DNA from 2 places in the Streptomyces sp. SL06 genome. Region 2 is predicted to be linked to the other one. Evidence: riboswitches for the same ligand, from Rfam matches in the RefSeq annotation. Region 2 holds a riboswitch; the other holds the start of a gene.
The links. Region 2 has a riboswitch for glycine ahead of gcvT (glycine cleavage system aminomethyltransferase GcvT). Riboswitches for the same ligand answer to the same signal wherever they lie in the genome.

Region 1: it holds a riboswitch for glycine, as region 2 does, so the genes downstream of both, gcvP (aminomethyl-transferring glycine dehydrogenase) here and gcvT (glycine cleavage system aminomethyltransferase GcvT) in region 2, are expected to answer to the same signal.

The regions. Positions count from the first base shown of each region.
Region 1 is NZ_JBSYOT010000002.1:6,134,800-6,141,822, reverse strand. It holds gene gcvP (aminomethyl-transferring glycine dehydrogenase) at 1-2,877, opposite strand, end outside; glycine riboswitch at 3,054-3,149, opposite strand; gene AC4IHM_RS28175 (PRC-barrel domain-containing protein) at 3,288-3,665, shown strand; gene AC4IHM_RS28170 (DNA polymerase IV) at 3,902-5,347, opposite strand; gene AC4IHM_RS28165 (MerR family transcriptional regulator) at 5,400-6,083, opposite strand; gene AC4IHM_RS28160 (bifunctional nuclease family protein) at 6,265-6,738, opposite strand; gene ftsR (transcriptional regulator FtsR) at 6,823-7,023, opposite strand, start outside.
Region 2 is NZ_JBSYOT010000002.1:2,093,491-2,100,513, reverse strand. It holds gene glyA (serine hydroxymethyltransferase) at 1-750, opposite strand, end outside; gene gcvH (glycine cleavage system protein GcvH) at 766-1,143, opposite strand; gene gcvT (glycine cleavage system aminomethyltransferase GcvT) at 1,266-2,384, opposite strand; glycine riboswitch at 2,428-2,543, opposite strand; glycine riboswitch at 2,544-2,638, opposite strand; gene AC4IHM_RS09360 (AAA family ATPase) at 2,818-3,486, shown strand; gene AC4IHM_RS09355 (enhanced serine sensitivity protein SseB) at 3,563-4,366, shown strand; gene AC4IHM_RS09350 (enhanced serine sensitivity protein SseB C-terminal domain-containing protein) at 4,485-5,282, shown strand; gene AC4IHM_RS09345 (ABC transporter permease) at 5,598-6,605, shown strand; gene AC4IHM_RS09340 (ABC transporter substrate-binding protein) at 6,676-7,023, shown strand, end outside.

The DNA of each region.
Region 1 (7,023 bases), 4.0 Mb from region 2:
GTACGCGTCCAGCGGCGGGCAGGAGCAGACGAGGTTCCGGTCGCCGTAGGCCTGGTCGATGCGGCGCACCGGCGGCCAGTACTTGTCGGCGGCGGACACACCGGCCGGGAAGACGGCCTCCTCGCGCGTGTACGCGTGGTCCCACTCGCCGCCCAGGGCGCCGGCGGTGTGCGGGGCGCCCCGCAGCGGGTTGTCGTCGGCGGGCCAGACGCCGGAGCCGACCTTCTCGATTTCCGCGCGGATGGCGATCATCGCCTCGCAGAACCGGTCGAGCTCGGCCAGGTCCTCGGACTCGGTCGGCTCGATCATCAGCGTGCCGGCCACCGGGAACGACATCGTCGGCGCGTGGAAGCCGTAGTCGATCAGGCGCTTGGCGACATCGTCGACGCTGACGCCGGTCGCCCTGGTCAGCGGGCGCAGGTCGATGATGCACTCGTGCGCGACAAGACCGCCCGGACCGGTGTACAGCACCGGGTAGTGCGGCTCCAGCCGCTTGGCGATGTAGTTGGCGGACAGCACGGCGACCTGCGTGGCGCGCTTGAGCCCCTCGCCGCCCATCAGCCGGACGTACGACCAGGAGATCGGCAGGATGCCCGCCGAGCCCCACGGCGCCGCCGAGACCGGACCGACACCCGTCTGCGGACCGGCCGCGGCCTGCAAGGGGTGGTTCGGCAGGTACGGCGCCAGATGCGACCGTACGGCCACGGGGCCGACGCCGGGACCGCCGCCGCCGTGCGGGATGCAGAAGGTCTTGTGCAGGTTCAGGTGCGAGACGTCGCCGCCGAAGTGGCCCGGCTTGGCGAGGCCGACCAGGGCGTTGAGGTTGGCACCGTCCACGTAGACCTGTCCGCCGGCGTCGTGCACCCGGGCGCAGATGTCGGCGACGTGCTCCTCGAAGACGCCGTGCGTGGAGGGGTAGGTGATCATCAGCACGGCCAGTTCCTCGCGGTGCTGCTCGATCCTGGCGCGCAGATCCTCGACGTCGATCTCGCCGTCCTCGGCGGTCTTGACGACGACCACCTTCATGCCGGCCAGCACGGCGCTGGCGGCGTTGGTGCCGTGCGCGGAGGACGGGATGAGGCACACGGTGCGCTGCTCGTCGCCGTTGGCCCGGTGGTAGCCGCGTACGGCGAGCAGGCCCGCGAACTCGCCCTGCGAGCCGGCGTTCGGCTGGAGCGACACCTTGTCGTACCCGGTGACCTCGGCGAGCCGCTCCTCCAGCTCACGGATGAGCGTCAGGTAGCCCTGCGCCTGCTCGGCGGGCGCGAAGGGGTGCAGCGCACCGAACTCGGGCCAGGTGACCGGCTCCATCTCGGTGGTCGCGTTGAGCTTCATGGTGCAGGAGCCCAGCGGGATCATGCCCCGGTCCAGCGCGTAGTCCCGGTCGGAGAGACGGCGCAGATAGCGCAGCATCGCGGTCTCGGAGCGGTACTGCCGGAAGACGGGGTGGGTCAGGAAGTCGTCGGTGCGCAGCAGCGCCTCGGGCAGCGTCTCCTCGGTCCCCGCGTCCAGGGACTCGATGTCGGCCTCGACGCCGAAGGCGTGCCACACGCCGCCGAGCTGGGCGCGCGTGGTGGTCTCGTCGCAGGCGAACGAGACGTGGTCGGCGTCGACGAGCCGTACGTTGACGCCGTTCTCGCGGGCGGCGCGGACGACCTCGGCGGCCCGGCCCGGCACCCGCGCGGTGACCGTGTCGAAGTAGGCGCCGTGGACGATCTCGACGCCGCCGGCCGCGAGGCCCGCCGCGGCGAGGGAGGCGTACCGGTGGGCGCGCCGCGCGATGGCCCGCAGCCCCTCCGGTCCGTGGTACACGGCGTACATGCCGGCCATGACGGCGAGCAGCACCTGCGCGGTGCAGATGTTGCTGGTGGCCTTCTCGCGGCGGATGTGCTGCTCGCGGGTCTGCAGGGCGAGGCGGTAGGCCTTGTTGCCGTCGGCGTCCACGGACACACCCACCAGGCGGCCGGGCAGGCTGCGCGCGAACTTCTCGCGCACCGCCATGTAGCCGGCGTGCGGCCCGCCGAAGCCCATGGGCACGCCGAAGCGCTGGGTCGTGCCGATGGCGATGTCCGCGCCCAGTTCGCCGGGCGAGGTGAGCAGGGTGAGGGCGAGCAGGTCGGCGGCGACGGTGACGAGCGCGCCGAGTTCGTGCGCCCGGTCGACGACCGGCTTGATGTCGCGTACGGCACCGGAGGCGCCGGGGTACTGGATCAGGACGCCGTTGATCTCCCGTTCGGCGACCTCGGCCGGGATGCCCTCGCTCAGGTCGGCGACGACGACCTCGACGCCGGTCGGCTCGGCGCGGGTCCGGATCACGGCGACGGTCTGCGGCAGGGCGTCCGCGTCGACCAGGAACAGGCCCTTCTTGTTCCCGCCCATGCGGCGGGAGAGCGCCATCGCCTCGGCGGCGGCGGTGCCCTCGTCGAGCAGCGAGGCGCCGGAGGTCGGCAGGCCGGTGAGGTCGGCGACCATGGTCTGGAAGTTCAGCAGGGCCTCCAGGCGGCCCTGGGAGATCTCCGGCTGGTACGGCGTGTAGGCGGTGTACCAGGCGGGGTTCTCCATGACGTTGCGCAGGATGACCGACGGGGTGAACGTGCCGTAGTAGCCGAGGCCGATCATGGAGTCGAGGACCTGGTTGCGGTCGGCCAGTGAGCGCAGCTCGGCCAGCACCTCGGCCTCGGAGCGGGCGCCCGGCAGGTCGAGCGCCTCGGTGTTCTTGATCACGTCCGGCACCGCGGCGGCCGTCAGCTCGTCGAGCGAACCGTATCCGACCTGCGCGAGCATCTTGGCCCTGGCCTCCTGGTCGGGGCCGATGTGGCGCTGCTCGAACGGCGCTGCCTGTTCGAGTTCGGAGAGCGGAATGCGATGGGCGGTCATTGCGGAGGCCTCCTGGTCTGACGACCTTCGAGGGGCACCACGGCGCGGGTACCCGGACGGCCTCCCCCTCTGTCATCTCAACCTGAGAGCTTCACCGGGCGGCCCGAGGGCGCTCCCGGCTTTCACCGTCGGTGAGGGCGGAAGCCGTCGACACCCGCCCTGCTTTCCAGAGTGACCTCGTCCGCGCGGTACGTGAGCCTGAGAGATTCCGGGGAGGATTTGCTCCTTCGGCGCCTCCGACGGTGTTCGGAGGACTCTCCCGCGCGGGGTCAGCAGCCGTCTGCCAGCCTACCAGCGAGGCCGCCGCACGGGCCTTCGAGTGGCCAACCGCCCCCATGTGCTCTTTTGTAGTACTTACGGATGATTCAGTGGCTGGTGTGCGACCCCAGTGCGACCAAGTGGAGGGCCCCGTGCGTACTGACATCGACCCGCGGAACCTGATCGGCCGCAAGGCCTTCGACCGTGACGGCACCAGGATCGGCACCGTCGACGAGGTCTATCTCGACGACGCCACCGGCGTCCCCGAGTGGGCGGCGATACGCACCGGTCTGTTCAGCAGGGACGCCTTCGTGCCCCTGGAGCCCAGCGAGCTGGTCGAGGGCACCCTGCGCGTGCCCTTCGACCGGTCCCTGATCAAGGAGGCGCCCGACTTCGGCGTCGGCCGCCACCTCTCGCCGGAGCAGGAACTCCAGCTCTATCACCACTACGGCCTCGACGTGGCCGCGCCCGATCCGCTCCCCGACCACGACTTCGGCAAGCTCGCGGGCACGGGCAACGAGGAGAACTGACACCCCGTCCGCACGACACACGCCCGCCGGGTCCTGGGGGGTGTCGTGCGGATCAAGCCGCGGACACGGGGCCCGGCACGCACGTCCGCGGCGTTGTCGTCACTCGCCGACGCTCCGCGTCGACTCCCTCCTCCGCCTCGCGGCCGCACGCACCGGACCCCGCTCACCGGCACCGAGGAGCACCGCCGATCTCCCACGGCCTGATCCACACGACGCCCCCTAGCCTGGCGCCGGTCTCACGGGCCCCCTCGGACCGGTCCGCGCGCCGGCGTCCGACACGCCGGTCCCGCCGGCATCCGCGTCCGCGACCAGGCCTGCCCGTCCCCCTCGCCGGGTCTTCGCCCCACGGGCCGGACCAGCGGCAGCGGATCGGCCGGCGTCAGCTCCCGGGCGTCCACCGGAAAGGTGCGCACCCGGCCGACCGCCGAGTACGGCGTCTCGAACCGCACGGTGACCCGCCCGAGCCCGCTGCCCTGCACCCACCCGTGCCCGTACTGCGTGTGCCGCACGTCGTGCCCCGCGGGCCACCGGCGCTCGGCGGGGGCCGCAGGCTGCTCGGCCGCCACGGGCTCGGCATCGGGCTCCTCGGCGAGTTCCTCGGCCCGGTCCCCCGCCGCCTGCGCGAACAGGTCCTCCTGCGTGTAGTCGGCGAGCCCGCTGACGCCGACCCCGAGCAGCCGCACGCCGCCGGTGGTGTCCACCGAGTCCAGCAGCCGGGCGGCGGCCTCCCGCACCACCGCCGGGTCGTCCGTGGGCCCGCGCAGGGTCTCGGAGCGCGTCAGCGTGGAGAAGTCGTATCTGCGCACCTTGAGGACGATGGTCCGCCCGGACAGACCGGACCCGCGCAGCCGCCGCACGCACCGGTCGGCCAGCCGCCCCACCTCCACGCCGACCCGCACCCGGTCGTGGATGTCCACGTCGTAGGTGTCCTCGACCGACACCGACTTGGTCTCCCGCTCGGACACCACGGGCCGCTCGTCGAGCGCCAGCGCCATGGCGTACAGGGCGTGGCCGTGCGCCTTGCCCACCATCCGAACCAGCTCGTCCTCGCCCGCCTCGGCGAGTTCGCCGACCGTGGTGATCCCGGCCCGCCGCAGATGGTCGCCCGTCGCCGGTCCCACCCCGGGCAGCGTCCGCACGGACATCGGCTCCAGCATGGCCCGCTCCGTCCCCGGCGGGATCAGCACCAGCCCGTCGGGCTTGGCCTCCTCGGAGGCGATCTTGGCCAGCATCTTGGAGGCGGCGAGCCCCACGGATCCGGTGAGTCCGGTGACGGCGCGGATGTCCGCGCGCAGCTTCGCCCCGGTCAGCCGTGCCGACTCCGCGTCCCGGGCCGCTCCGCCGGCCTCCAGATCCACGAAGGCCTCGTCCAGGCTCAGCGGCTCCACCAGCGGCGACAGCTCCCGCAGCAGCCGCATCACCTGCTCGCTGATCGACCGGTAGAGCTGGAAGCGCGGAACGAGATACGCGGCGTTGGGCGCCAGCCGCCGGGCCTGGCCCATGGGCATCGCCGAATGGACGCCGAAGACCCGCGCCTCGTACGAGGCGGTGGCGACCACGCCGCGCGGTCCGAGGCCACCCACGACGACCGCCTTCCCGCGCAGGCTCGGCTTGGACGCCTGCTCCACCGAGGCGAAGAAGGCATCCATGTCGAGATGCAGGATCGTGGGCGCGGTTCTCACATCTCCGATGCTGCCCTACGCCACTGACAATGCGCCCGTGTGCGGCGGCGGGTCAGACCGCCCGGTTGCGCCGCCGGGCCAGCTCGTCCGCCGGATTGTGCCCGACCAGGGTCTCCCCCGTGTCGATCCGCTCCCCGTGCAGCTGGGACAGCGCGCTCTCGACGTCCCGCCACACCACGCCCACGGCGATCCCGAAGATGCCCTGGCCGCCCTGGAGCAGGGCGTGCACCTCGTCGGGCGACGTGCACTCGTAGACCGTGGCGCCGTCGCTCATCAGCGTCATCCGCTCCAGGTCCCGGAAGCCGCGCTCCCCGAGGTGCTGGACGGTGGTGCGGATGTTCTGCAGGGACACGCCGGTGTCGAGGAAACGCTTCACGATCTTCAGCACGACCACGTCGCGGAAGCTGTACAGGCGCTGTGTCCCGGATCCGTGCGCGGGCCGCACGCTGGGCTCGACGAGGCCGGTTCGGGCCCAGTAGTCGAGCTGCCGGTAGGTGATACCGGCGGCTGCGCAGGCCGTCGGCCCGCGGTAGCCGATCTGCTCGGACGCCATGGGCGTCGCCCCTTTGCTGCTCGGCACGGCAGCCGACCGCTGCGCAGCGGGATCGGCCGCGCCACCGTGCTGGGGATACGCCCCGCTCGCGCGGAGCCGAGAGCTGGGGGGAGGGTACGGACCGCTCACCCCGAGACTGCGCCCGGGGCCACCCCCAGCCGTACCGTCGCCGCTCGTTCTCACGCCGACCTCCGTCCTTGACCTGCCTCCTCGAAGGTAGGCAGTCACCAAGGGTGCGTCAACGATCGCCACACTCGGCACGCCGAGTGATAATCACCCTACGAGTGGTTTCGCGTGCCCTCACACGGGGAAAGGCTAGCCGAATGTGCCAAAACGGACCCCGTGGCACCTCGGCCCCGCGCCCTCACTGATTGCTGCTCCCGAAGTCCTCCGGCGAGATCTGGTCGAGGAACTCGCGGAACTTCTCCACCTCGTCCTCCTGCTCGTCCGGGATGGCGATGCCGGCGTCGTCGAGCACCGTGTCGCTGCCGTAGATCGGCGTCCCGGTGCGCAGGGCCAGCGCTATGGCGTCGGACGGCCTGGCGCTCACCTCGACACCGCTCGCGAATACCAGCTCGGCGTAGAAGACCCCGTCACGCAGGTCCGTGATGCGCACTTCCGTGAGTTCCTGGCCGACGGCTTCCAGCACGTCCTTGAACAGGTCGTGGGTCAGCGGCCGTGCGGGGGCCATGCCCTGCTGGGCGAAGGCGATCGCCGTCGCCTCCCCAGGCCCGATCCAGATGGGAAGGTAACGGTCGCCCCCGACCTCGCGCAGCAGAACGATCGGTTGGTTGGAGGGCATCTCGACCCGGACACCTACGACATCGAGCTCGTTCACACAGCAACCCTAGGCCGTGCCCGGGACGTTTGGGTAGTCGGGCCGGGATCGGGTGGGCGATACGGGTCCTCGGACCCGCCCGTCTCAGGGCAGCCGCACACCGAGGGCGGTCTGCACCAGCGCCGCGTGCAGTTTCACCGCCAGCCCGGCCAGCTCCTTGGTGCGGTCTTCCGCATGTGCCCTGGTCTGAGGGTTGCGATGCCGCTTCAGCGGGGCCACCACCTGCTCCACGAGCCCGGCCTCGCGGTCGGCGGCCGCCTTCATCACCCGCAGATGCCGCGGCTC
Region 2 (7,023 bases):
GTTGATCTTCTTCGCCAAGGCGGCGGTGGACAGGATCACACCGCCGCGCGGACCGCCCAGCGTCTTGTGCGTGGTGGTGGTCACGACGTGGGCGTGCGGAACCGGGTTCGGGTGCAGGCCCGCCGCGACCAGACCGGCGAAGTGCGCCATGTCGACCATCAGATAGGCGCCGACCTCGTCCGCGACCTCGCGGAACGCGGCGAAGTCCAGTTGCCGCGGGTAGGCCGACCAGCCGGCCACGATCAGCTTCGGCCTGCTCTCCTTGGCGAGGCGCTCCACCTCGGCCATGTCGATCCGGCCGTCCTCGCCGACGTGGTACGGGACGACATTGTAGAGCTTGCCGGAGAAGTTGATCTTCATGCCGTGGGTCAGGTGCCCGCCGTGGGCGAGGTTCAGACCCATGATCGTGTCGCCCGGTTCGAGCAGCGCGAACATCGCGGCGGCGTTGGCCTGGGCGCCGGAGTGCGGCTGCACGTTGGCGTGCTCGGCGCCGAAGAGCGCCTTCACCCGGTCGACGGCGATCCGCTCGACCACGTCGACGTGCTCGCAGCCGCCGTAGTAGCGGCGGCCGGGGTAGCCCTCGGCGTACTTGTTGGTCAGGACCGAGCCCTGGGCCTCCATGACCGCGACCGGAGCGAAGTTCTCCGAGGCGATCATCTCGAGGGTGGACTGCTGGCGGTCCAGCTCGGCGTCGACGGCGGCGGCGATGTCGGGGTCGAGTTCGTGCAGGGGCGTGTTCAGAAGCGACATGCGGTGGGTGACTCCTCAGCCGGCGGTGAAGGCGGTGTACTCGTCGGCGGAGAGCAGGTCGGCCGGCTCGTCCGTGACACGTACCCGGAACAGCCAGCCGCCCTCGAAGGGCGCGGAGTTCACCAGCGACGGGTCGTTGACGACGTCCTCGTTGACCTCGGTGACCTCGCCGGAGACCGGGGAGTACAGGTCGGAGACCGACTTGGTCGACTCCAGTTCGCCGCAGGTCTCGCCCGCGGACACCGAGGCGCCGACCTCGGGGAGCTGGACGAACACAACGTCACCGAGCGCGTTGGCCGCGTGCTCCGTGATGCCGACCGTCGAGGTGCCGTCCTCGGCGGCCGACAGCCACTCGTGCTCCTTGCTGTAGCGCAGCTGCTGGGGATTGCTCATGGCCTGAATTCTCCTGTACGCGGCGGAGTGCTGATGAAGGCTGATCAAGGGGGTACTGCTGAAACCGCTGGTGAGCGGCGAGAACACGCGCGGGGCGGCGAGGGTGCCCCGACGCCCAGTGTCTACTTCTGGCGCTTGTAGAACGGCAGCGCCACGACCTCGTACGGCTCGTGGCTGCCCCGGATGTCCACGCCGACCCCCGGCGTGCCCGGTGCCGCGTGCGCGGGGTCGACGTACGCCATGGCGATCGGCCTGCCGAGCGTCGGGGACGGCGCGCCGGAGGTGACCTCGCCGACGGCCTCGCCGCCGGCGACGACCGGGTACCCGGCGCGCGGGACCCGGCGGCCCTCGGCGACCAGGCCGACCAGGACCCGGGGCGGCGTGGCGGCGGCGCGCCCGGCGGCCTCGGCCAGTGCCGCGCGGCCGACGAAGTCGCCCTCCTTCTCGAACTTCACCACCCGGCCGAGCCCGGCGTCGAAGGGCGTCAGGGCGGTCGTCAGCTCGTGCCCGTACAGCGGCATGCCCGCCTCCAGGCGGAGCGTGTCCCGGCAGGACAGACCGCACGGGACCAGGCCGACGCCCTCGCCCGCCCCGGTCAGCGCCTCCCACAGCGCGACGGCGTGCTCCGGACCCACGAACAGCTCGAAGCCGTCCTCGCCGGTGTAGCCGGTGCGCGCGATCAGCGCCGGCACACCGGCCACGGTGCCGGGCAGGCCCGCGTAGTACTTCAGGCCGTCCAGGTCGGCGTCGGTGAGGCTCTTGAGGATGCCGGGGGACTCGGGACCCTGCACGGCGAGCAGCGCGTAGGCGTCGCGGTCGTCGCGGACCTCGGCGTCGAAGCCGGCCGCCTGCCCGGTCAGCGCGTCCAGCACGACCTGGGCGTTGGAGGCGTTGGCCACCACCAGGTACTCGCTCTCGCCGAGCCGGTAGACGATCAGGTCGTCCAGGATGCCGCCGTCCTCGCGGCAGATCATGGTGTAGCGGGCCCGGCCCGGCCGCACGGCGCCGATGTTGCCGACCAGCGCGTGGTCGAGGAGGGCCGCGGCCTGCGGACCGGTGACGGTGATCTCGCCCATGTGCGAGAGGTCGAAGAGACCGGCCCGGGAGCGCACGGCGAGATGCTCGTCGCGCTCGGAGCCGTAGCGCAGGGGCATGTCCCAGCCGGCGAAGTCGGTCATGGTCGCGCCCAGCGCGCGATGCGTGGCATCCAGCGCGGTACGGCGGCGTTCGGTACTGCTCATCGGTCGGTCGTCTCCCAGGGCAGGACGGCACGGGCGAGGTCGGTCCTCCCCATCTGTCATCGGAACCTGAGAGGTTCGCCATGACCGCCGCGGCACGGCGGTCAGGACTTGCACCTTGGGTGGGACCGCCGTCGGGGGCGGTCCGCTTTTCAGATGTGCCTCGCCCGCGCGGTAACGGTGCCTGAGAGATTCAAGGGAGGGACTTGCTCCTTCGGCGCCCCGGCGAAGGCCGGGGACTCTCCCGCGCGGATTCAAACGGCCGGTATGCAGTTGGCGCCGCCATCATCGCACGCCCGGCCCGGTCCTGGGCAGGGCCGCACTTGTGACCGGCTTGTGGCAGCAAGTGAACGAAACCGGGAGACCCGCGCATTACCTTCTCTTTACACTCGACGGAGGCGGGAGCCCGAACCGCCCCAGGGGGAGGACGATCACGGTGAACAGCACCACGGCGTACGCCACGGCATTGGGCCCGGCCCTGCCCGAGCAGCCCGCCGCCCCGGCCCGCGCGGTCCGCGCGGAACCGACCGCACCCGTCGTCCGCGACCTGCGGGACCGCGACGGCCGCAGCCCGCACGCCCTGCTCTTCGGCCCCCGGGACCTGGTGGTGATCACCGGGCTGCCCGGCAGCGGCAAGTCCACCCTGATGGCCCGCACCGTGCGCGGCCCCCGGGTCGACTCCCAGGACACCCGCGACCGCTGGGACCGCGGCACGCCGCGCTTAGTGCCGTACGCGCTCTACCGGCCCCTCGTCCGCCTCTCCCACTACGCCGGACTGCGCCGCGCGCTGCGCTCCGGCGGGGGCGTCGTCGTGCACGACTGCGGCACCCAGGCCTGGGTGCGCGGCTGGCTGGCCCGCGCAGCACGCCGCCGGGGCGGCGCCCTGCACCTGCTGCTGCTCAACGTCGGCGCCGGCGAGGCCCTGGCCGGCCAGCGCGAGCGCGGGCGGGCCGTCTCGCGCTACGCCTTCCTGCGGCACCGCGCGGCCAACTCCCGCCTGCTGCGCGCGATCACCGCCGGCATCCTGCCCGCGGGCTGCGCCTCGGCGGTCCTCCTGGACCGGGCGGCGGCGGACACCCTGGTCCGGATCGCGTTCACGGGGTGACGGACGGTGGGCCCTCGGACCGGACGCGTTAGCCTTTTCAGCCACAGCAGCGGTACCAGGCACAGGCGGTAGGCAGATGGACTTCCCAGGGGACCTCCCGGCGGACTTCTCCGCCGGATTCCCGGCACAGACGCACCCCCACCCGCACGGCGGTTGGCCCGGCAACGAGCTGGAGGAGGTGCTGTCCGCCTCGCTCGGCGTGCCCGGCGCGGGCGGCCGGATCGTGGAGGTGCTCGGCCGCAGCTTCGTATGGGTGCCGCTGCCGAACGGCGGCGGGCCGCGCAGCGGCCCCCTCGACCTGCCCTCGCTGGAGATCGACGGCCAGGCCTATGTGCCGGTCTTCAGCTCCGAGGAGCAGTTCCGCCAGGTCGTCGGGGCGCAGATGGCGTACACCGTCGCCCCCGCCGTGGAGTTCGCCCGCGGGCTGCCGCCGCAGCTCGGCATCGCCGTGAACCCGGACGGCGTGGTCGGCATCCCGCTGCCGCCGCCGGCCGTGGCCGAGCTGTGCCGGGCCGGCCGCACCCCGCTGGACGGGGCCGCGGCCGGCGGCCGGGTCCGCCTCTTCGAGCCGGACTGGCAGGAAGACCCGGTGGACTTCCTGGCCGCGGCCGGCGCCGAGTTCGCCGCCGTCGGCGTCGTGCGCAGCGCCCGGCGCTGCCTTGCCGCCGTCGAGACCGCCGACCCGGTCCTGTTCGTCGGCGTCGAACTCTCCCACTGGGAGGGCGACGCCCGCGCCCTGCCCCTGGACGCCCTGGGCCGGGCCCTGACCAGGGTGCCCCTGAAGTGGCAGGTCAACCTGGTCCTCCTGGAGGCGGCCCAGGACCCGGTCTGCGACTGGATGCGGGAGAAGGTCCGGCCCTTCTACGACCGGGAGTTGTGAGGGCCGGCCGGGCGGGCGCACACGCGGGACGACAGCGCGCCCCGAGCGCATGGGCGCCCCCTGTTCGCGGAGCCTTAAGCTGGTCCCATATCCGGGACTTCTCGAAGGGGCGATACACGTGAGCGCCAGCGGCACCACGACCGGGCAGGTCGAGCACATGCTGCGCCAGGTGACCCCCGGGCGCTACGACGCCTACGAGGCCCTGCTCCGCGCGCTCGCGACCCCCACCTCCGGCCAGGTCTGGATGCTCCTGTGGCACGGCCAGGCCGGCGCCCCGGACGCCCAGTACGGGAACATGGAGGTGGAGGGCTTCGGTTACGCGCCCTGTGTCACCTCCGCCCAGGAGCTGTCGGCCAGCGGCTGGAACCGTTCGTACGAGGTGGTCGACGGACTGGAGGTGGCCCGCGCCCTGTACCCGGACCACTTCGGCCTCTGGCTCAACCCGCACGCACCCGGCGGCGGCGTCGGCATCCCCTGGCTGGACCTGCGCCGCATCGCCTCCGGCCTGGACCGCCAGCCCGCCGGGCCGCTGCGGCTGTCCGAACCGGCCATCGAGATCCCTCAGTTCTACGCCCTGCTCACGCAGAACGCCCACCGCACCCCGGCGGTCCGCGCGCTGCGCCGCGCCTGGGTGCAGCCGGCGCTGGGGGCGCCGTACCTCGCCATCGGTCTCGATGTGTACGACACCTCCCCGCCGGCCGTCGACGCGGTGCGCGCGATGATGCAGCAGTCCGTCGGCGCGGTGCCGGACGGGCTGCCGGTGTCGACGGTCGCGATGACCGACGCCCATGACCCGGTCGCCATGTGGCTGCGCGCCCAGACCCGGCCCTTCTACGACCGCGAGGCGCACGCCGCCGCCCCCGCCCAGGCTCCGGCGGGCGGGTACGGATACCCTCCGGCGGGGAGCCGGTACTGACCGTCGCGGGTTCCGAGCTGTGGGTGAAGGGCGACATCTTCGCGCGTAGATCGAAGCGTAACGCCCCATTCTGTTCCTGATGTCCTAACTCGTACGTGTCCGACCCCCGTTACCCACTGTCCGGATAACGGAACACCTCAAACAGCATCACGGTTGCGCATCCATTCCCCGTCAACTCTGGCTACTGATCGCCAAAGCGTTGAAGACTCCCGCAACAAGGGGTGGGAGTTCGCCCCTGTGTACGACGGACTGAACCACGCCGCTACAGCGGCAAGTGCGGGCCGGCTACCGCCGGTTGAGAGGGGTCCCTGCCAGATGACGGCACCATTGCACGAGCCGACCGCGGAAGCGGCCCCGAGTGCGGCCGAGGAAGCGGCGGTTGCCGGCGCCGAGGCCAAGGCAGTACAGGGGCGTTCCCTGGGCCGGATCGCCTGGGAGCGCCTGAAACGGGACAAGCTGGCCCTCGCGGGCGGCGCCGTGGTGCTCCTCCTCATCGTGATCGCGCTGCTCGCGCCCGTGATCTCGAATCTCGTCGGGCAGGACCCCGAGACGCACCACGAGGACCTGATCGACCCCCTCTTCGGCACCCCCACGGGATCCATGGGCGGCATCAGCGGCGACCACCTGCTGGGAGTCGAGCCCGTCAACGGCCGCGACATCTTCGCCCGCATCGTCTACGGCGCCCGGATCTCGCTGCTCGTCGGCTTCCTGTCCGCGATCGTCGCCGTCGTGATCGGCACCGTCCTGGGAGTCCTGGCCGGCTTCTTCGGCGGTTGGGTCGACTCGCTCATCAGCCGGGTCATGGACGGCCTGCTGGCCTTCCCGCAGCTGCTCTTCATCATCGCGCTCGTCTCCGTCATGCCGAACGAGATGCTGGGACTGTCCGGCACAGGTGTGCGCCTGTTCGTGATGATCCTGGTCATCGGCTTCTTCGGCTGGCCCTACATCGGACGCGTCGTGCGCGGCCAGACCCTCTCGATGCGTGAACGGGAGTACGTGGAGGCGGCCCGCTCCCTCGGTGCCGGGCGGTTCTACATCCTGTTCAAGGAACTGCTGCCCAACCTGGTCGCGCCGATCATCGTCTACACGACGATGATGATCCCCACCAACATCCTCACCGAAGCGGCACTGAGCTTCCTGGGCGTGGGCGTCAAGCCGCCCACCGCATCCTGGGGGCAGATGCTCTCGAGCGCGATCGACTACTACAAGTCGGATCCCACGTACATGGTGATCCCTGGCGTGGCGATCTTCATCACCGTGCTCGCCTTCAATCTTTTCGGCGACGGCGTACGCGACGCGCTGGACCCGAAGGGCTCCCGCTGAACTGCCGTACCGCAAAGCTACCCGTGGCACCTGCACGGGGTCTCTCATCTAATCCGGAGGATCCGAGATCGTGACTACCCAACGCACCTCAGGGCGGCGCAAGCAGGCCGTGGCCGCTGCCGCAGTGGTCGCTGCGCTGCTGACCACGGCGGCGTGCGGCGGCGGCGACGACGACAGCAGTGGCGGGGGATCGAAGAACGGCGCTGCCGGCTTCGACGCTGCAAACAACAAGATCGCCCAGGCCGACCAGGCCAAGAAGGGCGGCGAGCTGAAGTTCGCCAGCGCGCAGGACGCCGACTCGTGGGACACCACGCGCGGCTACTACGGCTTCATGTGGAACTTCTCCCGCTACTACAGCCGCCAGCTCGTCACGAACGCCACGGAGCCCGGCAGTGACGGCGCCGGTGTGACCCCGGAC